DNA from 3 places in the Shewanella algidipiscicola genome. Region 1 is predicted to be linked to each of the others. Evidence: predicted binding sites of a transcription regulator. Region 1 holds the regulator's gene; each other region holds the start of a gene.

Region 1 (10,016 bases):
CAATCGGCACGTCCTTCTGCGACCAAGCAACTTTTAAGCGCTGCCCCGCCGAGCACCACTAACTCACAATGCTTAGGCTGGTTTAGTAGCTTTAATACCGATTGCGGATCTTGGCGACGACTGACCGCCAAGCGCAATGAGTGCGAATCATCGAGTGTCAATTGACGACTGGCAATACGCTGTTCGCCTTTATTTGAGCGCTTATAAGCCCCTAGTCCTGCGATGGCATAATAAATCACCTCTGTCATGGGCACATAAACAATCCCCATAATAGGGCGATTATGCTCAACTAGCGCAATGATCACCGAAAAGTCGCCACTGCCGGCAATAAACTCTCCGGTACCATCTAACGGATCGACCAACCAATACCTGGGCCAATCGACGCGTTCGGATAACGGGATGTCGGCATCTTCTTCAGATAACACAGGAATATCGGGAGTCAGCTGAGTCAGCGCTGCAGTGATAATTTGGTGCGCAGCAAGATCGGCAGACGTCACAGGGGTATTATCCGCCTTAATTTCTTTATCAAAGCTACCTTCAAGATAAATATCTTTGATGGCCATGCCCGCTTCAACGGCGATGGCGATCACCTGTTCCACACACTCTTCTGGCTTCATCACAACTCCAACAACCTAGACAGGTAATGCATATATCCGAATTAAATAACTATTTTAGTTTTAAATGCTTCTGAGCTAAAAACAAGGCACTAACACTTCTCGATTCTGAAAAATCTTCCAATGCCAATAGCCCTGACCACTGTGCAAGCGGCCAAGAAACGACCTCTATTGGCTCAGGTTCATCGCCTTCAAGGCGACTTTCATACAGATCTTCTGCAATATAGATCTGCATCTTGCTGACAAAATAGCTGGGCGCCAGACTTAACTCCATCAAATGGGTTAATTTTTTAGCCCCAAAGCCTATCTCCTCTTGCAGTTCACGATTAGCGGCCTGCTCAGGAGTCTCCCCCAGATCAACTAACCCTTTGGGAAAGCCCAGTTCATAGCTGTGGGTTCCTGCAGCGTACTCTCTGCCCAGCAGTAGTTGCTCCCCCAATACAGGAACCACCATTACGGCGCCACGATTACTGCCTTTCATACGCTCATACTGGCGCTCGACCTGATTAGAAAATTTCAGGTGCACTTGCTCAATTTGAAATAACCGACTCTGAGCAACAACTTGTGTATGTAATATCTGTGGCTTTTGGTCCGACATGAATGTCCCTGATAAAATGAGGTTTGCATCACAGTTCAATCTTACTATGATGGGTTTAATCCACAACTCTCACGATAGAATTTTTTTACTGACCTTATGTTTCCTTGGGATAAAATTGATACCGTACTGCTTGATATGGATGGCACGCTACTAGACTTGCACTTCGATAGCCATTTTTGGCTCAAACTAGTGCCGCAAACCTTAAGTCACAACAGAAACATCTCTCTAAATGAAGCCAATGTCTTAGTGGAACAGGCCTACGACCAAGTGGTTGGCACCTTGGATTGGTATTGCCTCGACTACTGGCAGCAACAACTGCAACTGGATATTGTGACGTTGCAACGCACATTGGCCGACAGGATACAGTTACGCCAAGACAGCATGCCATTTCTGCATACATTGGCTAAAAAGCATAAAACCAGAATATTAGTGACCAATGCCCACCCTCATAGCCTAGCACTCAAACTAGAACACACAGAGCTTGCGCAAGGGTTAGACCATATGCTCTCCAGCCATGAAACGGGTTTTGCAAAAGAGCACCCTCAATTTTGGTCTAGCTTATTTAACCAATATCAATTACAACCCAATCGGTGTTTATTTATCGATGATAGCGAAGCTATCTTGCATGCCGCCAAACAAGCAGGAGTTGGGTATTTACTTGGCATAAGCAATCCTGATAGCAAAAAGCCCCATAAAATATTTACCCACTTTCCCGCAATCTATGATTACCACCACCTGTTAGATGACCTTATCGCCAGCAAGCCATAATAGCCGTACGCTTAACGATATAAGATAACGGTAACTGCAGGCACAGAGTGCAACTGAACCCTATTACCTGCTAACGTTGTTTCGCCGCCCTAACTTGGCACAGAAATCATCTCAACAGATAAGAGACAATCGCATCACTCAATACATTTATTCCGTAAAATCCATTTCATAACATTGATTTAAGTAAAAAATATCAGGTTTCAATGAAAATAAATCTGCGATTTTGCTTTCAGTTTCAAACAAATTCCACCACATTGCCGACAAAAATATGCTTAATCCTTGCGCTACTTTAAATACTGTATATACTGACAGTTACTGTATGGAAAGACAGGATCTGTAATGAGACCATTAACCCCTAGACAAGCCGAAATATTAGAATTAATTAAACGCAATATTGCCGATACAGGCATGCCGCCTACCCGGGCTGAAATTGCTCGTCGCCTAGGTTTTAAAAGCGCCAATGCGGCCGAAGAGCATTTAAAAGCCTTAGCCAAAAAAGGCTGCATCGAAATAATGCCAGGGACCTCGCGAGGCATAAAGCTAACTCAAGAAGATGACAGCGAAGATCTTGGTTTACCACTGATTGGACAAGTCGCTGCCGGTGAACCCATTTTGGCCCAAGAACATGTTGAGCAACACTATAAAGTTGATCCAGCGATGTTTCGCCCAAGCGCCGATTTTCTCTTAAGAGTCCGCGGCGATAGCATGAAAAATATAGGTATTCTCGAAGGTGATCTGCTCGCGGTACATAAAGTAGAGCAAGCCAGTAATGGCCAGATCGTCGTGGCTCGGGTCGAAGATGATGTCACAGTAAAGCGTTTTGAAAAGAAAGGTAATACTGTATATCTTCACGCCGAGAATGAAGAATATTCACCGATAGTGGTCGACCTATCCAGCCAAAGCCTTAGCATCGAAGGGCTTGCCGTAGGTGTTATCCGTAATGGAGATTGGCAATGAATAATCTAATGGGTAATGCCCCACGACATCCCGGCCTTTGGGTCGATATAAACACGCAACATAAGCCTACTCAGCACAGCACCATCGCGACATTATCGAGTCGCACCCAAGGTAAGCATGAGTTGCAAGCACTAACGCCGCAATTAGCAAGATTAAGCCAACAAGGCCAGTGGGTAGTTCTGATTAGCCCACCAAATATTGGTTATAAGCAGATGCTCGCCGATGCCGGTGTTCGTATGGATAGAATCTTATTAGTGCACACCAAAGATGAAGTTGAAGCACTATGGGCGATGGAAAAAGCGCTTACAAGTGGTACATCCAGTGCGGTGATCAGTTGGACCCAAGCACTCGATGCACGTGATTGTCGCCGCTTACAATTGGTCGCCAAAAGCACTCAGGCTTTAGGCATTGTGATTGAAGAAGCTAATCGTCACCTACCAGTAACAATCCTAGCAGAGCAAGATCAAGGCTGCCGCCAAACATCATTATTTGGCTCACTGCACTAGCATTACAGCTCAAACTTTCCATACTTAAGCCCCGCGAGGGGCTTTTTTGTCGCTGTTTTTTTTTAACAAAATAAAAAAAAGTGATCTTGATCAATATTTAAACAGCGATTAAGTTAGTAATAGATATCAACGATTATTTGTTATATCCGAACAATTTAGTAGTCGGCTTCATTGGCCTGCGAGTGAACATCTCTAGCAAAGTCCAATTAAGTTGAAATTCGCCTGATATAGTCAGCCGTAAGTGCAAGTGTGGTGACCACCAGCAATAACAACATCCATACCACCAGCGCACTATGAAGTCATCGTTGCTTTTTTGGGAACTGAAAAGTTTGCATGGAGCCGAGACATACTGTGTGACTTTTCTTTGTAGTTGCCTTCGCAATTGACAGAGGAGAAGTCTAGTGAAGCATCTGTGGTATAGCTTGCTGGGGTTATTACTAGCCCCGCCCATATTCGCAGCCGATATGCCCCTTAATATGACACCAGGGGTAACAGAGATCAGTGGCAAAGTTTTTGGCCTTCATATGACCATTCTCTATATCTGTTGCGCCATCGGCATCATAGTGTTTGGAGCAATGATCTACTCCATCATTAACCATCGTCGCTCAAAAGGCGCGGTGGCAGCCAATTTCCATGAAAGCACTAAAGTCGAAATAGCTTGGACTATCGTGCCTTTTGTTATCTTGATTCTGATGGCTATCCCTGCCACGAAAACCCTTATCGCCATGGAAGATCCTAGCGATGCAGATATCACCATCAAGGTAACGGGTTCACAGTGGAAATGGCATTACAGTTACTTTGATCACGATATCGAATACTACAGCTTGCTTGCTACCCCTAGAGCACAAATTGAAGGCAGTGAAACGAAGGGCGAAAACTATCTATTAGAAGTCGACAAACCCCTAGTGCTTCCCATTAATAAAAAAGTGCGTTTCTTGATGACCTCAGATGATGTGATCCATTCTTGGTGGGTGCCGGCCTTTGCGGTAAAAAAAGATGCTAACCCCGGTTTCATCAATGAAGCCTGGACCCGCGTGGATAAACCCGGCACGTACCGCGGCCAATGTGCAGAGCTGTGCGGTAAGGATCACGGCTTTATGCCCATAGTGGTTGAAGTGTTGTCTGAAGCCGATTTTGATATCTGGATCGAAGAGCAAAAAAACCAAGCCACAATCGCCGCCGCCGCGACCGAAGCCTCGTTATCACAAACCTTATCGATGGATGAACTGATGACCCAAGGTGAGCAGATATACATGGCACGCTGCGCCGCCTGCCACCAGCCAAATGGCATGGGACTTCCTGGGGTGTTCCCCGGATTAAAAGCCAGCGCCATTGCCACCGGCCCAGTCACTGCACATATCGATATTGTGGTTAATGGAAAGGTGGGCACTGCAATGCAAGCCTTCGCTGGACAGCTAACACCACAGGAGATAGCGGCTGTGGTGACATATGAGCGTAACGCTTGGGGCAATGATGTCGGTGATACCGTCCAAGCCGCTGACGTTAGTCAACATGGTCAATAGGGAGGCATGATGAATACAACAACCCGCGAAGCCAATATGGATGCCGCTCATATTGAAGAGTCTAACGAACACCACGAAGCTCACCCAACCGGCATAAAACGTTGGCTATTTACCACTAATCATAAAGATATCGGCACCTTATACCTGTGGTTCAGCTTTATTATGTTTCTTACTGGCGGTGCCATGGCCATGGTGATCCGGGCCGAGTTGTTTCAACCGGGTCTGCAATTAATCGAGCCCAACTTTTTTAATCAAATGACCACTGTACATGGCTTGATCATGGTGTTTGGTGCCGTCATGCCCGCCTTTACAGGGCTTGCAAACTGGCTAATACCCATGATGATTGGCGCACCTGATATGGCGCTACCACGGATGAATAACTGGAGCTTTTGGATTTTACCCTTCGCCTTTACCATATTATTAAGCTCACTCTTTATGGAAGGTGGTGGCCCCAACTTTGGTTGGACATTCTATGCTCCGTTATCCACCACTTATAGCCCTGATAGCACGGCACTGTTTGTATTTTCTATCCATATTATGGGGATCAGCTCCATCATGGGAGCCATCAACGTGGTGGTGACGATTGTGAATATGCGCGCCCCCGGCATGAGTTGGATGAAATTACCGCTATTTGTGTGGACCTGGTTAATCACCGCTTTCTTGTTGATCGCCGTCATGCCTGTGCTTGCAGGGGTGGTCACTATGGTGCTGACGGATAAATATTTTGGCACCAGCTTCTTTGATGCAGCAGGTGGCGGCGATCCTGTGATGTTTCAGCATATTTTCTGGTTCTTCGGCCACCCCGAGGTCTACATTATGATCTTACCTTCATTTGGGATCATATCGGCTATTGTGCCCGCCTTTAGTCGCAAACGTCTCTTTGGTTACTCCTCTATGGTTTATGCCACTGCCAGTATTGCGATTTTGTCCTTCTTGGTTTGGGCACACCATATGTTTACCACAGGTATGCCAGTATTTGCTGAACTGTTTTTTATGTATTGTACTATGCTCATCGCGGTACCAACTGGGGTTAAGGTCTTTAATTGGGTCGCCACCATGTGGCGCGGATCACTCAGTTTTGAAACGCCTATGTTGTTTGCCATCGCCTTTATCATACTGTTCACCATAGGCGGATTTTCGGGGTTGATGCTGGCCATTACTCCGGTGGATTTCCAGTATCACGATACCTATTTCGTGGTGGCTCACTTCCATTATGTATTGGTCACAGGGGCCATCTTCTCCATTATGGCGGCCGCCTATTATTGGCTACCTAAATGGACCGGGCATATGTATGACGAGAAGTTGGGTAAACTGCATTTTTGGTGTTCGGTTATCTCAGTTAACGTGTTGTTTTTCCCTATGCACTTTTTAGGACTCGCGGGAATGCCGCGTCGAATTCCTGATTATGCAATTCAATTTGCTGATGTTAACCAAATTGTCTCTATTGGCGGCTTCGCTTTCGGGCTATCGCAGTTTATCTTTCTCGCCTTGGTGATTAAGTGCATCAAGGGCGGTGAAAAAGCACCAGCTAAACCTTGGGATGGTGCCGAAGGGCTGGAATGGACTCTGCCAAGCCCGGCTCCTTATCACTCATTCTCGACTCCACCTGAGGTGAAATAACATGTCCCAGCCCACGGCAACATCGAACCGCAAGCTGATCATCTGGCTAATGACTGGTGCCATAGGCATGTTTGGCTTTGGATTTGCCTTGGTGCCGTTATACGACGTGCTGTGTGAACAATTGGGGATTAACGGTAAAACACAATCGACAGCGTCGACTTACAAGCCAATGACCATAGATACGTCGCGAGTGATAACCGTCGAATTTATGGCTAACATACAACAGGATATGCCATGGGAATTTACGCCCGAAGTCAAACGTATGCAGGTTCACCCTGGTGAGCTTGTACGCACCAACTTTAACGCTAAGAGCCTAGCGCTCGCGACCACCGTAGGCCAAGCCATTCCCTCGGTTTCACCTGGGCAGGGGGCAGCCTACTTTAATAAAACCGAGTGTTTCTGCTTTAATCAGCAGCTGTTAGCGGCGCAAGGTAGTGCTGCATTACCGCTAATTTTCTATGTCGATCCCGATCTACCAGACACGATATCGACGCTGACACTTTCCTATACTCTCTACAACATTACCGACAAGGGTTATGTCGGCGCTGTTGAGCAAGGAGCGGCAAAATGACCACTAAACACGAACACTATTATGTGCCAGCGCAAAGTGCCTGGCCCATAATAGGCGCCATCGGGCTATTTTTAATCGCCTTTGGGGCAGGTACTTATATACAGCAGCTCAATAGCGAGCAATCGAGCGGCGGTTATATTCTGACTGCCGGAATTGCAGTGATTGTGTATATGATTTTTGGCTGGTTCAGAACCGTGATTGACGAATCGATGGCTGGACTCTATTCGAAACAGATGGACAGATCGTTTCGCCAAGGGATGAGCTGGTTTATTTTTTCGGAGGTGATGTTTTTTGCCGCTTTTTTTGGCGCGTTACTCTATGCCCGTATGATAGCCGTGCCATGGCTAGGCGGAGCCTCCAATAACGCCATGACACACGAAGTGTTGTGGCCTACCTTTGAAGCGATGTGGCCCTTGGTCACCACGCCAGATGGCACCAAAACCCAAGTAATGGGGTGGACGGGCTTACCACTGTACAACACCATCATATTACTCACATCATCGGTCACCTTACACTTTGCCCATGTTAGTCTCGAAAAGGGGAAACGCACCGCCCTCACCCTGTGGTTGGGGCTGACCATCTTACTCGGGTTGGCCTTCTTACTGTTACAGGTTGAAGAATATGCTCATGCTTATCAGGAGATGGGGCTGACCCTCTCCTCTGGCGTTTATGGCAACACCTTTTTCTTGCTCACCGGTTTCCACGGCATGCACGTGACCTTAGGCACCATCTTCTTATTGGTGTTGTTTTTTAGAGTGTTAAAAGGTCACTTCACCCCAGATAAACACTTTGCTTTTCAGGCGGGCAGTTGGTATTGGCATTTTGTCGATGTGGTCTGGCTATGCTTATTTATTTTTGTGTATGTGCTGTAGCTAATAAGGCCTAGGGTTGGGAGTAATTAGCCCCAACCCTAGTGCTAGTAGCAGCAGTAGGATCACCAATAGCGAAAACAATACCCGGCGGCCTAAATATTGGCTCATGGGGATCTTACTTTCCCCTTTCACTAAGATAAACAACGCACGCCCAAGATTAAAAATGATGAAAAAAAGCAGTAATACTAATGCCACTTTAAATAGCAATATTGCACTCATGCAGGCTCCTAAACGTGGGTTGTCATGGACAACGGCCTTAGTTGTTTGTATTACTGTGCTGGTGTTTAGCATCTTGGTCAAGCTCGGGTTTTGGCAACTCAGCCGTGCCGATGAAAAAGCCGCATGGCAGCAGCAATTAACCGCTCGCCAAGCATCGGCGCCGCTGTCATATCCTCAACTGCTGACTATGACAACAGACACGGCCTTAACCGGTTACCGTTTACAGGTCGACGTCAGCCCAACCGCTTCCCCCATTATTATGCTCGACAACCAAGTCTATAACGGCACTGTGGGGTATTTGGTGCTGCAAGTGATGCAAGTCGCTCCTCATGAAACGGCATTACTGGTTGAGTTAGGTTTTGTCCCTGGCGGCATAGATCGGCGCGCCTTACCTCAAGTGCAGCCAATCACGAGCTCAGTTTCCTTAAGCGGTAGGCTATATCAAAAATCTCTCAACCCGCTGAGCGAGCAACTATTTGCTGAGTCTGGTGATCCTATGCGAATTCAAAACCTCAATATTACCGCACTGCAGCAGCAGTTACAGCGCCGCTTGGCCCCTGTGGTCTTGCAGCCCACCTCTAGGCTACCAACTGAACTGGCACACCCTTGGCAGCCCATCCCCTTGAGTGCTCACAAGCATCACGGCTATGCATTACAGTGGTTTGCAATGGCGGCCGCCTTCGCCTTACTCATGGGGTATGTATGGATAAGAAAAATAAAAACAATAAGTTAGCGTCAAAATAAATAACGAAACCAGGTGATATTGAGCAGTTGCTTAACATCACAAGACCTTGTAGGTTAGAACATAAATACAGCGATTATCGATACCGTACCCTGTAATCACTTCCTAGCCGTCTCGGGAAGTTGGCCTTTTTCTGCGCTGAGTCCATGTCAGCCACAAAGTGATCAACAAGAGGAGCTAAGATGAACTCCCCCAAACGTAAAAGCACTAAACCATTATTGATACTGCTACTGGTATTTGTGCTACCTGTGGTGGCGGCTAAGTTGGTGCTCAGCATGAACCTGTATCACGGTGGAGCGACCAACAAGGGCGAACTGCTGATGCCTGATACCACATATAGCCAGCTCGACATGAGTAACCCTCATCCCAAATCATGGCAGATGATCTACTTGTTACCAGCACACTGTGATAGCCCTTGCCTCAACCGTCTGTATATTTTACACCAAAGTCATATTGCCCTAGGGCGTGACCAATTAAGAGTCACCCCCATTATTTTGCTGCAAGAAAATAGCGATCGCTCCGCTCTCGAGGGGTTTGACTTTGCTACCGCCAAGGCCAGTCGTGACGTTAGCGCACTACTGGCGCAGCAACAGCTGATCATTGTCGACCCCCTTGGGGCTATGGTGATGCGTTATCAGCAGGTGGACACTAAAGATCAGCAAGTATTACTAGGTAAGGCCATGGTTGCAGATTTACGCAAGATGCTTAAATTATCGAGGATAGGCTAATGCAGATGACGCCACTGCTAAAACTCACATTAGTATTTACCTTATGTGTCATCTTAATGGGCGCTTATACCCGCTTGTCTGATGCTGGGCTTGGTTGCCCAGACTGGCCCGGTTGCTACGGCATGCTAAAAGTGCCCACACAAAGCCATGAACTAAGCCAAGTGCAGCAAGCCTTCCCCGAGCATACGGTCGATACCCAAAAAGCCTGGCTAGAGATGATACACCGCTATATTGCTGGTGCCCTTGGGCTGCTGGTGCTGTATATCTTGTATATCAGTTTTAAAATTCAAGATGCCCC
Region 2 (10,016 bases), on a different contig from region 1:
AAAGACTCAGCACATTCACCACGGCAACTCGTTAGCGCCAGAATATCACCTCAATGCGAATGGCAAACTACTGCCTAATCCAGATCAAAGAGTCGCGCCGTCTATGTGTTTTGGCTGTTGGTCGTTATGTGGCCTGCGAGTACGTATCGATAATCGTACCGATGATATATTGCGCATTGCTGGTAACCCATACCACCCACTATCGCACCATGAGCAAATCCCTTACGCGACCCCTGTTAAAGAGGCTTATCGTTCTTTAATGGGCGAAGCTGGGCTCGCGGGACGCTCCACCGCCTGCGCCCGCGGCAATGGCATGTTAGAGATACGCAACAGCCCTTATCGTATCACCCAACCGCTTAAACGTGTGGGTAAACGCGGCGAAGGCAAGTGGCAACCCATTAGCTATGAGCAGTTGCTCAACGAAGTGATAGAAGGCGGCGATCTGTTTGGTGAAGGCCAAGTAACTGGGCTGCGTGAAATACGCGACATTCACACCCCGCTGGATCCCCAAAACCCCGAATATGGCCCCAAAGCCAACCAGCTATTAGTCACCAATGCGGGAAACGAAGGCCGTGATGATATTTTAAAACGCTTTGCCTTCAACAGTTACGGCACGCGTAACTTTGGTCACCATGGTTCCTATTGTGGCTATGCGTTTCGTGCAGGCTCGGGCGCCATGATGAATGATTTAAATAAATTCGCTCATCTAAAACCCGATTTAGACCACGCCGAATACGTGCTATTTATTGGTATGTCACCGGCGCAAGCGGGCAACCCGTTTAAACGCCAAGCAAGGCAATTGGCCGAAGGACGCACTAGCGGTCGGCTCAAATACACCATCATCGCCCCGAGTTTACCAGCAGGCTCATCGAGCTTAGCCGCCGGTGATAACAACAATTGGCAGCCCATCAACTCAGGTACAGACTCTGCTTTAGTGCTGGGCATGATCCAATGGATCATCGCTAATCACGCTTACAACCAATCCTTTTTGGCCCAGCCTAGCGCCGCAGCTATGGCAAAAGCCAATACTGCCCATTGGTGTAATGCCACACACTTGGTGATAAGTGACGAGAGTCATGCCGATAATGGCCGCTTCCTGCGCGCCTCCGATATTGGCCTGAGCTACAGCGGTGAGCCGTTATCTGACAGCGACCCTTTTGTGGTGGTCAATGCGGCCTCAGAGCAACTGAACGTCAATACCCAAGACGATGCGGCGCAGCTGTTTGTCGATAGGCAAGTCATTAGCCATGGCAAAAATATCCGCGTAAAATCATCATTGCAACGCTTAAAAGAGGAAGCCTTTAAGCATGACTTGGCGTTTTATAGCCAGCAGTGTGGCATCGCGGTAGCACAAATCGAAGCCTTAGCGCGCGAGTTCACCAGCCACGGCACCAAAGCGGTAGTCGATACCCATGGCGGCAATATGCACACGAATGGCTTTTATAACTCTTTTACTATTTTAATGCTTAACGCGCTGATTGGTAACATCAATATGAAAGGTGGCGCCATGGCTAAAGCCGGTGGTTACCCCACATCGGCCGCAGGCCCACGTTACGATTTCACCCAATTTAACGGCAAGACTAAGCCTAAAGGGATTTTCTTATCTCGCAGTAAATTCCCCTACCAAAAAACCAGCGAATATAAACGCCGCGTCGCCGCTGGAGAGTCACCATACCCTACTCGCGCGCCTTGGTATCCGATTTCAGCCCCACTGCTCACCGAGCACTTATCGGCGGCTATCGATGGTTACCCTTATAAAGCCAAAGCCTGGATTAACCACATGGCCAACCCGCTTTATGGGGTACCCGGGCTAAATACCCTGCTGGGCGATAAGCTGAAAGATCCACAGCAATTAGGCCTGATTATCTCTATTGATGCTTTTATCAATGAGACTACTGCGCTGTCTGATTATATTGTGCCCGACACTGTCACCTATGAAAGCTGGGGCATGTCTACCCCTTGGCACGGCGTGCCGACCAAAGCGGTCACCGCACGCTGGCCCATTGTTGAACCGCGCACCGACAAAACTGCCGATGGCCGAGCGATTAATCTTGAAAACTTCGTTATCGATGTGGCTAAACGGATGGAACTAGGCGGCTTTGGCGACAATGCGATACCAGACAACCAAGGCAACTGGCATGGGATCCACAGCGCTGAAGATTTCTACCTGCGGGCGGCGGCAAACCTTGCCTATGTTAAAGGCGGCGTTCCGAGCGTCGAAGCAGAAGACATTGCTTGGTCAGGGCTTGAGCGCCTCATGCCGGCGATGACTCGTACCTTAACAGGTGAAGAGATGCGAAAAGTGGGCTACATCTTTGCCCGTGGCGGTCGTTTTGAAGACGCCAGCCAAGCTTACCAGCAAGAGAGAATGAAGCATCGCTGGGCCAAGCCACTGGCCATTTGGAATGAAACCGTCGGTACATCAATCAACACCATGACCGGCGAGCGCTACCTAGGTTGCCCTACTTGGTCACCGCAGCGTTTGGCTGACGGCACGCCATTTGAGCAACAATACCCTAAAACACAGTGGCCGTTTAGCTTGACCAACTTCAAGTCAAACATCCACAGCTCGGTGTCTAATTTATCACCACGCCTCGCCTCTATTAAAGGGATTAACCCTGTGTATATTCACCCCGTTGACGCTAACAATGCGGGGATAAGCACTGGCGATCACTTTATGATTGAAACCCCAAGCGCTAAAACCCAAGCCTTAGCAATGGTCGTTGAGGGGATAATGCCCGGGACTTTAGGGTTTGAGCATGGGTTTGGCCATACCGAGCTAGGTGAGCGGGCTCATTGGATTGGTGACAAACAGCAGCCCGTTAAAATGAAATCCAGCGATGGGGTCAATATTAACGACATCGGCCTTATCGACCCTACCCGCAAAGGCCAAGGCGTGATGCTCGACTGGGTGGTTGGCGCCGCGGTTCGCCAAGCCTTACCCGCTAAGATTTATAAGGTGTAAACACATCGCGCGATTGCCCCTAATCAACGCCGTCATGATTAACATGATGGCGTTTTTTTATGCCTTTTACTGACTCGATTTAGTCGATGCTAAGCCTGTTGCAGCCTAACACCTAGGCATTAGCCATTAGTCATTAGGCGAGTAGCATTAATCTAGTGGGCTCAGTCTCATGGAATTAACCTTGTAGAATTAACCATCTGGCATTATCCATCCCACATTGAGCGCGTTAAGTAGAAGCATGCCGATAACAGATACACCTCACTTGGTTATTTGATTGCTTGGCTGTTTGGTTGCGGTCGCTATAGACATAAAAACGCCGCTATATCAGCGGCGTATGTTCATACTCATTTAGCTTTCTGCTGACGGCCTCAATCCACAATGCCTGCCATTTAGGGGGCTTAGTTTAAGAGACGTGGCGATGATGAGCGATTGTGCTTAAGCAATCGCGTTATCGCTTTTGAAATTGCTGCATTAAACGTTGTAAATCGCCTAACTGACTCACCAAGTCAGAACCACGTTTCACCGAGTGATCGCATCGCTCAATATTGGCTAATGACAACTGCTGAATGGAGATGATGTTGACATTAATGTCTTCAGTCACACTCGCTTGCTGATGCACCGCAGCGGCAATTTGTTGGCTAGCACTGGCTACTTCGCCCAGCATACTATTGGCATGTTTAAGCACATCACCAGTACGTACGGCATTGTCTCGGCACACATCTGATAAATGACTGCCTCTTTGTGTCGCCGTCACCGCTTGGCCTGCGGTATGTTGTAGGTGAGTTATCATGCTGTGAATTTCCTCGGTGGAAGCTTGGGTTTTTGAGGCTAACGCTCTCACCTCATCGGCCACCACCGCAAATCCGCGGCCACTTTCCCCCGCTCGAGCCGCTTCTATCGCGGCATTTAGGGCCAGCAGGTTAGTCTGATCGGCTATGGTACCAATCACTTCGAGGATCTTTTCAATCTCTTGGCTGCTCACCGACAGATCATTAATAATGGTTTTGGCACGCTCCAATTCTGAGTGCAGCTCAGCCACTGAATCTATCGTGGTTTGCACATTATCGAGACCGTCGTCAGCAAGCTGATTCACTTGCTCTACCAGTTGTGATGCCGCCATCGCATTATCTGCCACATCTCGAATAGAACTAGACATTTCAGTTACCGCGGTGGCCACCGAGTCAGTCCCTGCACCTTGGTTATCTAAATTGTCCTTAATCTCTTCTTGATTGACTAACTCTTGCTCGGCGCTAACGTGAATTCCCTCGGCAGTTTCGCAAGCCCTGGCAACAATCGCACGCACCTCAGCTTTACGCTTTTGCAGCGCCAGTTCAATCATAGAATATTCATCATAGCGCCCAGTATACACCAGTTCCATCAACGGATTATCATATGCTTGTGTCGCCAGCGTTGCCACCTGCCCTAAACGTCGTTGATGGAAAAATTCATTGAGTAAAAGCCCGGCCATCGCCAGTATCGACACTGTCCCACTTAAGTGCACCGATGCCCCGCTCATCATAGCTATGGTGCTAGCGAGCGTAGTTAACGCAGCCAGATAACGTGCCCAACGATAACTAAAACGCGGCCTTGATAACTTAGACGGCATCCCTTTTTGGCTCATTTCACTGTAGAGCGTCTCTGCACGTTTAACCCATTCTCGATTAGGTTTTGTACGCACAGACTGGTATTCAATAATCTTACCCTTAGCATCTGTGATGGGGGTGATAAACGCAGAGACCCAATAAAAACCACCCTCTTTACGGGCGTTCTTCACAAGCCCCATCCAGCTGCGGCCAGATTGAACCGTGTGCCATAACTGTTTAAAAGCCGACTTTGGCATATCGGCATGACGCACTATATTATGTGGTTTACCAATTAATTCATCAGCTTGATAGCCGGCAACATCACAAAAACCGGCATTAGCATAAGTGACGTTGCTAGCGGGGTCTGTGGTTGAAATGAGATTAGCATCGAGATCAAACTCGACTTCATGTTCTGCGTTAGTATGTTTACTGACCATATTAAGGTGACTTATTCCCGAGCTGATGTTGGCTTGTTTGCCTTGCAGTGCATTATGACTGACAGACCCAATACGTAAAAGAGTGCGCTGCCGATCACAGTTGTTAGTCTTACAAATGTTAACAATGTAAAAGCAGAAACTATGTTATCAATTTCGCAACTTAAACAAATGATTTACAGAGTGCAGCATGAGCTTGCTCACTAAAATTTCATTTGTGCTACCAAGCGCACAACGAACAAAACATCAAAATCCTGAAGCACAAGCAGATAACCGCTTATGCTTATATCGACTGATTAAGCGCTGAATCATATTCCGCTGATACTGTTTTACTGTTATTATGTACAGCTGTATTTCTCTGCTATGTGCCTTCATGTTATCTGCCAATGTCAAAACTCAGATCCGCACCATCTATAAAGATATTGCGGCCGCCTTGCCCAACTTTCGCTCCCGGCGTGAGCAAAACTACATTGTGGCAGAAATCTCAAAAACATTAGCAGGTGAATATGACAAACATAGGCGCATCATTGTCGTCGAAGCCGGCACGGGGATTGGTAAGTCATTGGCTTATATTCTCGGTACCATTCCACTTGCCTTAGCGAACAAGAAAAAAGTCTGTATTGCCACCGCAACGGTGGCGCTGCAAGAGCAGTTACTCAATAAAGATTTGCCCTTCTTTTTACAGCAATCTGGACTCGACTTTACCTTTGGCCTAGTCAAAGGGCGTCAACGCTACGTCTGCTTAGCCAAACTCGAAATGCTCATTGGCAGCGATGACGGCACGCAGATGGCCATGTGGCAAACTAAACCCGATAACAGCCAAATAGCCTTGTTACAAAGCTTGTTAAAAGATTTCCATGAAGGCCGTTGGAATGGTGAGCGCGATACCCTGACGCAACAACTGCCCGATCACCTTTGGAGCCAAATCGCCTGCGACAAGCACAGCTGTCATCGGCAACTGGCCAGTCATCGCCACTGCCCGTTTCATAAGGCGCGTGAAGATATTGATACCTGGGATGTATTAATCGCTAACCACAGTCTGCTTTTTGCCGACCTCGAGCTAGGTGGCGGGGTGATTTTGCCCGATCCAGAAGATCTCTATTATGTGATTGACGAAGCACATCATCTCCCGATCGTCGCCAGAGATTTCTCCAGCGCGCAGGCGACACTTAGGGGCGCGGTCGATTGGTTAGAAAAGATAGGCAAAACCAGTGCTAAGCTGCAAAATCAGCTGAAGAGTAACCATATTATTGCCCCTGCTCAGGCGATGTTAGACCATATTAACGAATTAACTGGCTTGCTCAACGCCGTGGCGCAGTATTGCGATGGCCAAGGTGTGGCATTTGATAACCCTGAAAACCGCATCCGTTTTGAGCATGGCAAGCTGCCGCAACCTTTGGTTATTCAAGCGGAAAACTTAGCGAGCGCCTCTAATAACGCCCTCAAACAATTTAATAAAATGCTAACCCTGCTCAACGAAGCCATAAAAGATGGTGAACTGCCCAAGCATCAGGCTGAGCAACTGCTGAGCGAAACCGGCTTTATGCTGCAGCGCTTAGAAAACCTGCAAAAATTGTGGAAGATGATGGCCAAGACCGACAGTCCTAAAGGGGCGCCTATGGCCAGATGGATAGAGCAACTTCCGGGAAAACAACACGACTACTTGTGTAACGTCTCACCAATTGAAGTGGGCTTCATGCTCGAATCCTTATTATGGGAGAAAGCCGCTGGTGTGGTGCTGTGTAGCGCCACATTACGAGCACTGAACAATTTTAATCATTTTACCCATCAAGTGGGCCTGTCGATAAATGATGGCAGTCGTTATCTAGCCATGGATAGCCCATTTGATTTTGAGCAAAATGCGACCTTATACCTGCCAAAAATGCGCACTGAACCTACGGACGACCATTATACCGATGAGCTTGCCGAGCAGATATTGACCCTTATCGAAGGTGAAACCGCCACCTTAGTGCTGTTTGCCTCATACTGGCAGATGGAAAAAGTGGCCGATATTGTCCGCCCCAAGATTGACAGCCCACTATTGATCCAAGGGGAAGACTCGCGTCAACAACTGCTGACACAACATAAACAGCGCTGTGATGCTGGCGAGGTAAGTATTATTTTCGGCACGGGCAGCTTCTCTGAAGGGCTCGATCTACCTGGGGATTATCTTACCAATTTAATTATCACCAAATTACCCTTTGCAGTGCCAACCTCTCCGGTTGAGCAAGCCCATGCAGAATATATCAAGATAAAGGGCGGTAATCCGTTCTTACAACTGACCATACCCGACGCATCGCGTAAATTGATCCAAAGTTGTGGTAGATTACTGCGTAAGGAAGAGGATTATGGCCGTATCACTATCTTAGATCGGCGTTTAGTGACTAAACGCTACGGTAAGTCACTGCTTGATGCCTTACCGCCGTTTCGCCAAGTGATAGAGTAGGAACCACATTGGAGTTACTTTTAGACCCCAGCGTTTGGGTTATTTTAGCCGCCACAGGTTTTATTGCCGGCTTTATTGACGCTGTCGCCGGCGGCGGTGGCTTACTGTCGATCCCGGCGTTATTAACCATAGGCGTACCGCCACACGCGGCGCTCGGTACCAATAAATTGGCCGCCAGCTTTGGCTCATCCATGGCGGCATTTACCTATTACCGTAAACACTTTTTTGAACCACGCTTTTGGTACCATGCTTCAATAGCCACCTTTATTGGGGCTGTTATTGGCACCTTCGTAGTGTATCTAATTGATAATCAATGGCTCGAAAAATTACTGCCACTTATAATCATCATCATTGCCATCTACACCTTGCTAAAACCCAGCGTAATGGGAGCTAACACCCACTTACCTCCAACTCGCGCGCCATCGGCCTTTAAGCAATGGCGCCAAGGGATACCACTGGGATTTTATGATGGTTTTGCAGGGCCTGCTGTTGGAGCATTTTGGACAATCAGCAGTATTTCACAATACCAATTACCAGTACTCAACAGTTGTGGATTAGCCCGCGCCATGACCTTTATCAGTAACCTAACCTCTTTAATGGTCTTTTTAGCCTTGGGACAAGTCAATATTGTTATCGGTTTATCCATGGGCTTATGCATGATGTTAGGCTCGTTTGTTGGCGCTCGCACCGCAATCAAATTTGGCGTACCATTTATCCGTCCGCTATTTATCACCGTGGTTATTTTGATTGCCGTCAATTTGGCGTGGAGTGCATGGGCATGAACACCTCAGAACTAATTCATCGTTTACGAGTCCAACTTAAGCAATTAGAGCAAGAAGTACTGCAACATGACAGTCAACTGGCAAAAGGACAACGTAAGCTACTACACGATACCGAGCGTTTTAACCATGGCTTATTTAATCAATCTGGTGCCCAGCTTGCCCCTTGTATCAGTCAAATCAGCAATAAAATTACGCAGCTCGAAAAACTACTCAAGGGAAATATCTCGACATCGACCGTAGCGCTAAGCTGTGAAGGTATTCAAGATAGATTTACCGCATTGCGCCGGGCACTGAATACCACCACACTTGATGTGAAATCGGCCGAGCAACAAAGAGTATCGCGTATTGCTAATGCTAAGCAACGACGGCAACAATCCCACGCCGATAGCGGTTTTAGTTGGATTGCCTCTGGCGTAATGCATAATAGCCACCAGCTGTATGATGAATTAAACAAACATTTGAACTGGGTTCAAACATTTGAGCAAAAAATTGCAGATTTACAATCAAAACTTGAAAACTGTCATAGTGCTGACAAAATTGCACTGCAAAATGAGATACTTTTAGTCCATCGTCGCTTAGGTAAGTGTCGACAAGCTATTAGTTATATAGAAGATCGCATTCAGGCGTTTGAACGCCCGTATAGAAGTCATAATCGTTAAGGAGTAACAATGAAATCAGTAATGCCAATCGCTTTAATCGCTTTGCTTGGTAGCTCATCGGCAATGGCCGCCAACCTCACCATTCCCATGGCATTTGAATACTTAGCCCTTAATGGTCAAAAAGTAGAAAGCAGCTTGTTTAATCATAAGGCCGATTTAAGCCTAGATAACGGTACACATAAAATCGCTATCCGTTATCACGATATGGTGCAAGATGACTTCAGTGACAGCGAGAGCTTTATCAAATCATCTCCCTTTATCGTTACCCTTAAAGTTGATGGAGACTATCAATACCAGCTACAGCCTGCCGAAGGTGAAATTATTAAACGCCCGAAAGAGTTTGCTAAATCCCCAGAGGTCATTGTCACTCGAACAGGTGGTGGGCAAGTCAGTTATCAGGTGGAACAAACTGATATAACTGAGTCTTCATTCATCGGTAGACTCTTTGGTAATGACAGCGGACAAGATGTTGAAGCCGCAGCAGCCGTTGCAACGGGCAGCGCTGTGGCTGCCAGCTCCGTCCCCGCAAAACCTATTAGCGCAATCGAAGCCGCGACATTACCTGCAACAGCAACACCCAGCAACAAGAGCGAAGCTGAACATGCTCAACAAATGTTGCAATACTGGTGGTTACACGCCGATGAAAAAACACGCAAAGAGTTTATGGGCTGGGCTATCAAACAGTTGTGATTAAGTTGTAAGTACCACAAGCTGAGTCACGCTGGCAATATGTTGGCGTGACGCCCCATTTAGCCCCCAATTTCGCCTCGAACAATATACCGCCTCACACCTTTCTCGCGTTTACACTTAATAACATTGTCAGTATTACCCTACTTTGCATCACGTACCTGACTATCACGCAACGCTAAATAGTTATTGCGGCTAAGCCAATATGATTGCAAACTAGACAAACGATATAAGCCAAGCCCCTCATCGTGGAGATAGATGCATGCAACTAGAAATTCGAAATTATTATGAAGTATTGTTACTCGAGATGCTGTCTGATGAAGGGTTAATTGATGAACTCCCCGAAGACTATCTCGCCGATTTATGCTGTGTGACGCTCAATCAGCTGCCCGTACGCTATATTCGTCATCTCGTCGATACCTATTTTTTTGAAGATTATGACGAACTCAAGCAGATGAAA
Region 3 (10,016 bases), on a different contig from region 1:
TCTGAGTAGTTCTTTGGCGTTGGCTAGGGTGTTACTGGTTATGGTATCGCCGCCAAGTAAGCGGGCGAGCTCCTCAATGCGCTGGGTTTTATCCAGCGGCACCATAGAGGTCTCGGTTTGTCCGGCTTTACTCTGCTTATTAACAAACATGTGCTGATGACCATTACCGGCGACTTGAGGCAGGTGGGTTACACATAGCACTTGAGTCGACTCACCCAGTGAGCGTAGCATTTTCCCCACCACGGCAGCCGTTGGCCCCGATATCCCCACATCCACTTCATCGAAGATAAGCGTTGGTGTGGCGACCTTCTTTGCCGTGATCACCTGAATGCCAAGGCCTATACGCGACAGTTCCCCGCCTGATGCGACTTTCGAGATAGGTTGCAGCGGTTGCCCTGGGTTGGTGGTCACTTGAAACTCGATAGTGTCACAACCGTTGGGCGACATGAGTTCTTCGTTAAAGTGAATATCGATAACAAATTTACCCTTAGGCATGCTGAGCTCATGAATCGATTGGGTCACCTGTTTGTCTAGCTCTTTGGCATAACGGCTACGGCTTTGGCTGAGTTTTTTTGCATGGGCAATGAAGCCTTGTTTGCAGCTTTGGAGCTGCTCAGCTATCTCGTCAAGCTTCTCTTCGTCTGAGTCTAAGCTGATTAGCTCTTGATTTAAGGCTTGATGGTGCTGATAAAGATCTTTGGCGCTTACGTGATGCTTGCGTGCCAACTGCATAATTTTAGAGAGGCGCTGCTCAAGGTAAGCAAAATGGTCGGGGTCGAGTTCTAATCCATCGAGGTAGCGTTGCAGCTCACTGCTGCTTTCTTGCACTTGGATTAAGGCATCGTTGAGCATATTGCCAATGCTATTAAGAGCTGAGTCATAGCCCTCAAGCTCTTGAGCTTGATCTATGGCTAAGTTGAGTACCGATTCTACCGCACCTTGCTCGTTGTCTTGCAATAGGAAGAGGGTGTGCTGGCAGGCTTGCACTAAAGCGGTGCCGTTAGCGAGTTTTTTATGCTCGGTTTCTATCTCGTCAAATTCGTGCTCGCCTAAATTAAATTCATTAAGCTCTTCTACTTGATATTGCAGCAGCTGCTTACGGGCGATGCGCTCATGTTGCGATTGTTGTAGCTGTTTAAGCTCTTTTTCAATCAGTTTGTAGCGTTGATAGCTAGCACTGACGCTGTCGAGCAGCATGCGGTGGTTAGCATAGCTGTCGAGCAGTGTTAGTTGATGTTCGCTCTTTAACATGGCGTGATGGGCGTGTTGTCCGTGGATGCCGATCAGTAATTGTCCAAGTGCGCGAAGTTGACTAAGCGGTACTGGATTGCCATTAATGTAGGCGCGTGAGCGGCCATCACTGTTGATGGTGCGTCTGAGTATGCATTCATCATCAAGATCAAGGTCGTTATCTTCGAGCCAGCGCTTTGCCAAGGGAATATCGAGCAGAGAAAAGCGGGCGCTGACCTCGGCTTTATCTGCACCAGGCCTAACGGTACTGGCTTCGGCGCGATTACCCAGACACAGGCCTAGGGCGTCGATAGCGATAGATTTTCCGGCACCGGTTTCACCTGTGATACTGGTCATGCCGGCTTTGAAGTCGAGCTCTAAAAAACGAACAATGGCAAAGTTATTGATGCTGAGCTGGCAAAGCATAATGACATCCTTTTACAAAGTACTGTATTAATGCACAGTATATACTGATTTTTTATACAGTAAATACCTGTGTGCTTTTTGTTCGCACATTTTGTTGAATTTAAGGGTATGGCAGCGCTACAGCAAATGGTCAAGTAGTGGCAGTACCGCAAAGCTCAGTACTATCCCTAAGCTGATATTTTGCGCGCTGACGGTGGCGTTAGTTTGAAAGCGGTGCGCCAACAGGTAAACGCTGGCTGCGGTGGGCAGTGCCGCTAGCAGCACTGCCATCTTAAGCAGCGGGCCGTTAACGCCAAAGGCTTTACACAGTAGGTAGGCAAACAGGGGTTGTAACACCAGTTTTAATAGGTTGAGCAGGGTGAGTTCGGCGCCGGTAGAAAGCTTTCGAGGGGCATTGCGGCCCTGCTGTTGGTTGGCTTTGCATAACACCATGCCAATGGCGAACAGGGCACAGGGGCTGGATGTCATACCAAATTGGCGAATGATGCCGCTGATAGGGCTATAAAGGCTAATCTGGGCCGCCGAAATGGCCACGCCTATTAAGCTGCCGATAATGATAGGATTTTGCAGTAATGCCAAAGCCACTGTCTTTAGGGCGCTGTCGGTTTGACCTTGATACAGCGCGAGTTGGGCTAATACGATAGCAAAGACGGTCACCGAGAGTAGGCTAGCAATGGCTGCTGCAGCCAGTGCTAACTGGTTGTTGGGGTATAACATCATCATTAATGGGATACCGATAAACGACGTGTTACCAAAGGTGGTGTTAAGCGCCCTAATCGCCGCGAGATCGCGCTTCTTGTCGCGCCACAGCGATATCCCCATAGTCAACAGGTAGATAATGGTCATCGCTAAGCTGTAACCGGCAATAAAGCCCCAGTCGGTGATCTGTTCAATTGGGGTTTCGGCTAATACAATCAGCATGATAGCCGGAAAGGCGATGTAATAGACGTACTGATTGAGTACGTTATCTGTCTCTTGTGGCAAAATACGTGCTTTTTGTACTACGAAGCCTGATAGCATGATGCCGAAGACGATAAACAGAGGTGACAAGATAGGTAGCATACGACAAATTTATCCATAAATTGTGCTGGTGGTTAAACTAAGGGGCTTTCCCTCTCAGGCTGTTTTTATGTGTTGGTGATGAATCGTGGCTCAGTATTGATGACGCTCAGTATTGATGACATAGTCATCTGATATTATCCATCCACTGTGGCTCAGTATCAGTGGCTCAGTATCAGTGCCTCAGTATCAGTGCCCTAATATTCGTTGCCCTGCATCATAATGATTAAGCCCAACACAAACGCCAGAGACTAGCCGACCCTAGCATGATTATCTGGGGGCGGCTATTGAGCTAAGGTCTAATGTGGCTTAACGTAAAGCCGCTTGACTCTATGTGATGGCATTAATGGGGCGATATTAGGCTAAGCCACTAAAGTCACTAAACCACTTAGCGTCATTGCGTCATTCAGCTAACTGCGCTTATTGGGGCGGCGAGTACCTGTTTGGCGAGTATTAACCTTTGGCGAGCTAGGTTGCGTGTTTCGCTCGGTATTCGCGGTGGGTGCGTTGACTGGTGGCAGCACGCCCAGCTCTTGATAGAAGTGTATCTGACGCCGCAGTTCAAACAGGGAGCCGCTACGGCGTTGCTCCCCTATGCTGAGTGTCCAAGAATCGGTTAAGCCATCGTTGTTGGTTAACAGATAACCTTGGTAGATGAGCTTCTTCATGTGCAGTTACGCGACTGAAATGCCAATATTAGATACACCAGCTTCGATAATTTCTTTACGAAGGCCTTTGACAAAGTCAGCGCTGATCTTCGGATTTTGCTCAATGATATCCAATAATGAGGCCTGCAGCTCTTTTTCTTCGACCATTACGGGATGGTTAAAAATAAACTCATCTAAAGTGGCTTCATCCATTTCATCTTCGATTGTGGCTTCAATATAATTGGCTACTGTGCTAGAGGAGAGTTTGCTGATGTTGATAATATCGTCTTCCACCTTACTTTGCAGTGCGCTCAATAGTGAGGTTAATGCGACTGCGGCGTCCATGGCTGGATAGACTCCATAAACGTCAAAGTCACTTGGCTCGGGGGTGTTGAGATCGAGTCGTTCGAGATAGATGTCGATGTTGAGTTTCAATTTTTTGTCATACATTGACTGCCATAACAGATTTAGCGCTGTGTCTAAAACCTGTGGATCACCAAACTCACACACTTCACTAAACAGTTGGTAGTTGGGGTACATGCGCTGACACAGCGCGATAGCAAACAATTTTTTTTGTTCAAGCTCTAACGCTTTTAATCGTTTGAAGAACCCTGGTTTATTACTCATCGATCACATCCATAGATAACTGGGATATTACTTGGTTAGTGGCTGATTCTACCTTAGAAAGCTCATCAAGTAACTCTAGTATTTCAGGTTCTACCTCTTCGACACTGGCGCCATTTTTAAGTGATGACTCTATTTCTTTACATAAGCGCTGGGTCGTGGGTACGCCGCAGTAGCAGCTGGCGCCATGCAGTTTATGCACATGGGCTAGCATGGCTTTGGCATTGAGGGTATCAAGTGCCAAGGTCAGTTGATTACGGGTTTCTGGCAGCGAGTCTAACAACATCTGTAACATCTCCAGTGCCAAGTTCGCTTTTTGATTCGCCTGAGTTAAACACAGTTCCCAATTGAGTGTTTGCTGTTCAAAGTGAGTAAACTTAGGGCGCACCTTCCAACTGTTAATGACCTCTTTGAGCGCCGCCTCGTCGATGGGCTTGGGCAGATAGCCGTTCATGCCGCTTTGATTAATACGTTCACGCTCCTCGGCGATGGCATGGGCGGTGACGGCAATAATAGGAGTGTTGCGATTTAACGAATGCTCACGGATCTGTTTAGTGGCACTAAAGCCATCGATACCAGGCATCTGTATGTCCATAAAGATTAAATCGAAGTGGCGCGATTTTGCAATCTCCACAGCGGCCTTACCGTTGTTGGCGACGGCCACGTGGGTGACTAGCTCGCGCAGCAAGGTGTCGATTAATTTAAGGTTGGCTGGATTATCATCGACCGCCAGTACGCTAAGTGGCTCGCGATTTAATGCTGGCACAACCTGTAATGGCTTTGGTTGTGACTCTGGTGGCGCACGGTAAGGATGGATAAGAGTGTTAGCCAATTCGCGCTCGCCAATTGGCGCATGCACAATTTTATCGACAGCCGACTGGATCACATCAATATTGGTGGCGCTGTTGTTGCTGTTACACACATAGAGTGAATAATCGCTAATGTGTCTAATCCGCGTCAGGGTATCGAGCAGTAAGGGGCTTTTAGCCAGCTCGTTACAGCTGATAATGGCGTAATCAAACCGCTGTTTTGTGTTATTCATTAACTCATCGAGTTGTTGCAAGGTGGTGATAGGCGTCACCAGCATTTGCCAGTGCTGCAATAACCCCTGATGTACATGACGAGACAGTTTTCTGGGTTCAAACAGCAAGACAGATTTCTGTTTGAGCTTGCCGGTATCTAATGGCTGGCTGATGGGGTATTGACTCAGTTTTAGCGGCAAGGTAAACCAGAATGTCGAGCCTTTATCTGGTGTGGAGTTGCAGCCAATTTGGCCGCCCATCTGATTGATCACCCGTTTGGTGATGATGAGCCCTAAACCTGTGCCGCCAAAGCGACGTGATATGGATGAGTCTGCCTGACCAAATGCTTGAAATAGCTGATGTTGATGATGCTTGTCGATACCTATGCCTGTGTCGGTGACTTCGCAGCGAATAATGATCTTATCGGGCTCGGTGCCAGTAAGGCGCATCTTAAGGTGTACGCTACCTTCATCGGTAAATTTAATCGCATTACCTACTAGGTTAGTGAGCACTTGCCCTACCCTTAAGGCATCGCCAGAGACGTTATCATTGATAGCGGGCTCGATATCGACCACCAGCTCTAACTCTTTCTCTTTGGCGCTGTTAGCCAACATAGAGACGGTATCATCGACCACTTCACGCAAGGCGAATGGCATGTTTTCTAACACCATTTTACCGGCTTCGAGTTTAGAAAAATCGAGAATATCGTTAATGATATTAAGCAGGTTGCTGGCACTTTTTTCGATGGTTTTAATATAGTCTTGCTGGCTGGTGTGTAGCGGGGTTTTTAGCAGTTGCTTAGCAAAGCCGATAACGCCATTGAGCGGGGTGCGCAGCTCATGTGACATGTTGGCTAAGAATTCTGATTTAATTCGGCTAGCCTCTAAGGCGCGTTTTTTGGCTAAGTCGAGCTCGACGTTTTGAATTTCAATTTGCTCTAAGGTTTCGCGCAGATCTGAGGTGGCTTGGTCGATGTTTTGTTGCATCTCTTCATGGTAATCCGACAGCGAGCTGGCCATGGCATTAATGCCACGTTTGAGTAGGTCGAGTTCACCGATAAGATTGCCGTCTACACGCGTATCGAGTTTTCCTTCCCGTATTTTGGCGACTACGCGCACCATATCGGTGATCGGCTGAGTCACATTTTTGACTAATCTAAAGGTAAATAGCAGGTTGAGTTGTACCCCAATTAGCACCATGATAAAAGCCGCCACCGCGGCGCGGTGTTGCTCTAATAGGGCATTTTCTTTATTGAGTAAGACTGCGATATAACCCAGTTTGCCCGAGTTAACTTGAGCGGCATTAGCGTTATTGTCAAACGGACTGACGATAAGTTCACGTTGGCTAGAAAGAATAGGGCTGCGTAAAATAAGGCTATCGCCAAACTGCTCAATTTCAATGCCGTTTAATGAGTCTATGGGTTGGTTGTAACGCATAAACTCGTGACTTTTGTAATGATGCGAGGTCACGACCACCCGGTTGTTAGTGTCGAAAATGGCGATAAATTGCACCAAGTTTGACTTATTGAGCTGTACCGAAGTAATGAGGCGTTTGGTGGTTTCAAAATTTTTGGTTTCTAGACCTATTTCGGCGGCGATCGCCAAGGGTTCAATGATATTGCTGCCACGTTCAATTAAGCTTTGTTCCAGCTCATAGAAGCGATTTATGGTAAAGTAACTGCCAAGTAAAATACCAACCAAAATAGTGGGGGCTAACGCCAGCACAAGAACCCAGGCTCTTAAGCTGTATTTAGTCATATTGTCGGCACTATTCATGGTGTTGGCTAATTTATAATGTTGTAGCGTATAGGTTACATTAAACTGCCTAACTTTGGGCAGTGTTTACTCCTATTTTTATCGTTTTAGAGGCCTAAATGGCGCAATTTTTTAAAGCTAAACCCAATAAAGCTAAGCAAATGTCGGCGAAGCAGCAATTTAATATCACTCAGCTTGATCATCTTGGGGCTGGTGTCTCTGAGGCGCAAGGCAAGATAGTATTTGTGCCCGGCGCCTTGCCAGGAGAGACGGTCACGGCGCAATTAATTGAGCAAAAGAAACGTTTTGCTAAAGCAAAGTTGCTACGCATCGATGTGGCATCTAACCATAGAGTCGCCAGTGGCTGTGCATTCTATGGCCAGTGCGGTGGCTGCGACCTGCAACACTTAGCGCTGCCAATGCAGCGCGAGAATAAGCAGCAAGCCTTAGTTAATTTGCTCGATAAAATGGGTCAAGCACAGGCGCTGCAGTTGGCTGAACCACTGGTGGGTGAAGCGTGGGGGTATAGGCGCAAGGCAAGGCTTGCCACTCAGTATCAACGCGACAGTAAAACCCTGAGTTTAGGTTTTCGCGCTTTAGCGAGTAATCAGGTGGTCGCTATCGATCAATGCCCTGTGTTGGCGCCAGCATTATCGCAACTCATCGCTCCGTTAACCTTGTGCTTAAATACGCTAGAGGCCAAGCGCAGTTTGGGCCATGTTGAGTTAGTGGCGGTGGAGTCGGCCAATATGGTGGTGCTACGTATTACCCAAGCGCTAAGCGATGCCGATATCGCTCGCCTGCGTGCCTTTGGTGTTGAGCACTGCGTGCGCCTGGTGTTGCTCGATGAACATGGCCACATCGACAACCTAGATGGTGATACTAGCCTGCCGTATTACCGTTTGGATGACGGCAGTCAATTGGGCTTTGCACCGGGGAACTTTATTCAGGTTAATGCCGATGTGAATCGCAATATGGTAAAACAGGCCATTGAGTGGCTTGATATTAAGCCTACTGAGCGAGTGCTGGATCTTTTTTGTGGTGTAGGCAATTTCACCATTGCACTGGCCAAGGCGGGCGCGCAAGTGGTGGGGGTTGAAGGTGTGCCTGCTATGGTGGCAACGGCCAAAGACAATGCGGTTGCCAACGGCGTTAGTGGCGTTGAGTTTTACCATGCCGATTTGAGCGCCGATCTGTCTGAACAACCTTGGCTGGGGCAGATTGATAAACTGCTGCTCGATCCTGCCCGGGCTGGCGCGTTCGAGAGCTTACAATGGCTTAAGCAGATGAAACCTAAGGCGGTGCTGTATGTCTCTTGTAATCCGGTCAGCTTGGCCCGAGACAGTCAACAACTGCTTAAACAGGGTTATCGACTGCAAAAGCTGGGGCTAATCGATATGTTTCCGCAAACACATCATATTGAGGCGATGGCACTATTTGAGCGAGATTAAGGGGTTAAATACGCCTTGAGTGTAAATAACGACGCGAGTCGATTGACAATGTGGGCGTAATCCTCAAGATAGTGGCTTTGGTTTTTAGGTAATAGAATGATATTTCACCGCGAGCTATCCTGTGGTGAGCGCGCGCCGCCAATATCAGCAATAAAGGACAATCATTAGATGGTATCTATTAGAGAAGCACATTTTAATGACAAAGATTTTCAATTAACTGAGTGGGTTAATCGCTACATCGATAACGAGCAAGAAGCCGCTATTCTGCTCGATTTGATGAAAAAAATTGAAGGACTGGTCGTTAAAGAAGGGGCTCAACGCCATTTACTCAATCAGCGCGGCCGCGAGATGATTGAGATCCTAGCTCCGCTCAATATGGATATCGAAACCCTGCAAGCTGCGGTGATTTTTGTGGTGTATGACGCCGGCCTGATAAGCGCCGAGCAGTTGCCTGAACTGTTTGGTGAAAAATTAGCGGTATTGGTAAAAAGTGTGGTGACCATGAATGCCATTGGCGCGCTCAAGGTGAACGAGCAGAGCCGCAATGCCGAGCCGCAAATCGATAACATCCGCCGAATGTTACTGGCCATGGTGGAAGATGTGCGCGCGGTGGTGATCAAGCTGGCCGAGCGGATCTGCCTACTGCGAGAAGTGAAAAGTGCTGACGAGGAGACGCGGGTCTTATTGGCGCGAGAGATTGCCGATATCTATGCGCCGCTGGCTAACCGCTTAGGGATTGGCCAATTGAAGTGGGAACTCGAAGATATCTCATTTCGTTACCTGCACCCCGAAACCTATAAAGAAATTGCTAAACAGCTCGATGGTAAGCGGCTCGATCGCGAAAGCTACATCGACAATTTTGTGAAGCAGTTACAGCAACGTCTCGATCAAGACCAAATTCGCGCCAAGGTGTATGGCAGACCCAAACATATTTACAGCATCTGGAAGAAGATGCGCGGTAAAGATCTGACTTTCGATGAGTTATTTGACGTGCGCGCGGTACGTATCGTTACCGACCGCCTGCAAGATTGCTACGGTGCCCTAGGGGTGGTGCATACCCTTTGGCATCATATTCCTAAAGAGTTTGACGATTATGTCGCCAACCCTAAATCGAATGGATATCAGTCAATCCATACCATAGTGGTTGGCCCCGAGGGAAAGACGGTCGAGATCCAAATCCGTACCGAGCAGATGCACGAAGATGCCGAGCTGGGGGTGGCCGCACATTGGAAATACAAAGAGGGCACCACAGGTAAGCAAAGCGGTTACGAAGAGAAAATCAACTGGCTGCGCAAGATTTTGCAATGGCAAGAAGATGTGGCCGAAAGTGGCAACTTGGTCGACGAGGTGCGCAGTCAGGTCTTCGAAGACAGAGTGTATGTGTTTACCCCTAATGGCGAAGTGATTGACTTACCCATGGGCTCTACCGTACTGGATTTTGCCTATTATATTCATTCCCACGTCGGCCATAAGTGTATTGGGGCCAAGGTCGATGGCCGTATCGTGCCGTTTACTTATCAAGTTGAAACCGGTGAGCGTATTGAGATCATCACCTCGAAAACCCCCAACCCTAAGCGTGACTGGCTTAACCCTAATTTAGGCTATATTCGCACCTCGCGAGCGCGGTCGAAAATTCAGCATTGGTTTAAGCAGCAAGATAGAGATAAAAACATTGTCGCTGGGCGGGAGATGCTCGAAGCCGAATTAGCGCGCAGCAATCTTACCCTTAAAGATGCCAAAACGGCGGTCGAGCGTTTTAACATGGTTAGCATGGACGATCTGCTGGCGGGCATTGGTGGCGGC

What was found. Region 1 encodes LexA, which represses DNA repair genes until DNA is damaged. Its sites were predicted from a motif close to TACTGTATNNNNATACAGTA; they were not measured.
Region 2: the regulator LexA is predicted to act here: its motif matches at 5,313-5,332, upstream of dinG (ATP-dependent DNA helicase DinG).
Region 3: the regulator LexA is predicted to act here: its motif matches at 1,677-1,696, upstream of recN (DNA repair protein RecN).

What each region holds. Positions count from the first base shown of each region.
Region 1 is NZ_OXJV01000020.1:10,151-20,166, forward strand. It holds gene cysQ (3'(2'),5'-bisphosphate nucleotidase CysQ) at 1-617, opposite strand, end outside; gene nudE (ADP compounds hydrolase NudE) at 667-1,212, opposite strand; gene yrfG (GMP/IMP nucleotidase) at 1,309-1,980, shown strand; gene lexA (transcriptional repressor LexA) at 2,320-2,937, shown strand; gene DN599_RS16525 (cell division inhibitor SulA) at 2,934-3,443, shown strand; partial or broken gene coxB (cytochrome c oxidase subunit II) at 3,845-4,957, shown strand; gene ctaD (cytochrome c oxidase subunit I) at 4,976-6,586, shown strand; gene DN599_RS16540 (cytochrome c oxidase assembly protein) at 6,588-7,157, shown strand; gene DN599_RS16545 (cytochrome c oxidase subunit 3) at 7,154-8,029, shown strand; gene DN599_RS16550 (DUF2909 family protein) at 8,030-8,248, opposite strand; gene DN599_RS16555 (SURF1 family protein) at 8,247-8,981, shown strand; gene DN599_RS16560 (hypothetical protein) at 9,173-9,718, shown strand; gene DN599_RS16565 (COX15/CtaA family protein) at 9,718-10,016, shown strand, end outside.
Region 2 is NZ_OXJV01000001.1:1,378,048-1,388,063, forward strand. It holds gene DN599_RS06110 (tetrathionate reductase subunit A) at 1-2,965, shown strand, start outside; gene DN599_RS06115 (methyl-accepting chemotaxis protein) at 3,414-4,985, opposite strand; gene dinG (ATP-dependent DNA helicase DinG) at 5,356-7,428, shown strand; gene DN599_RS06125 (sulfite exporter TauE/SafE family protein) at 7,437-8,210, shown strand; gene DN599_RS06130 (primosomal replication protein) at 8,207-8,869, shown strand; gene DN599_RS06135 (DUF2057 domain-containing protein) at 8,879-9,559, shown strand; gene DN599_RS06140 (late competence development ComFB family protein) at 9,819-10,016, shown strand, end outside.
Region 3 is NZ_OXJV01000001.1:1,087,006-1,097,021, reverse strand. It holds gene recN (DNA repair protein RecN) at 1-1,656, opposite strand, end outside; gene DN599_RS04950 (AEC family transporter) at 1,774-2,718, opposite strand; gene DN599_RS04945 (DUF3319 domain-containing protein) at 3,126-3,383, opposite strand; gene DN599_RS04940 (YjaG family protein) at 3,390-3,989, opposite strand; gene barA (two-component sensor histidine kinase BarA) at 3,982-6,783, opposite strand; gene rlmD (23S rRNA (uracil(1939)-C(5))-methyltransferase RlmD) at 6,882-8,213, shown strand; gene relA (GTP diphosphokinase) at 8,382-10,016, shown strand, end outside.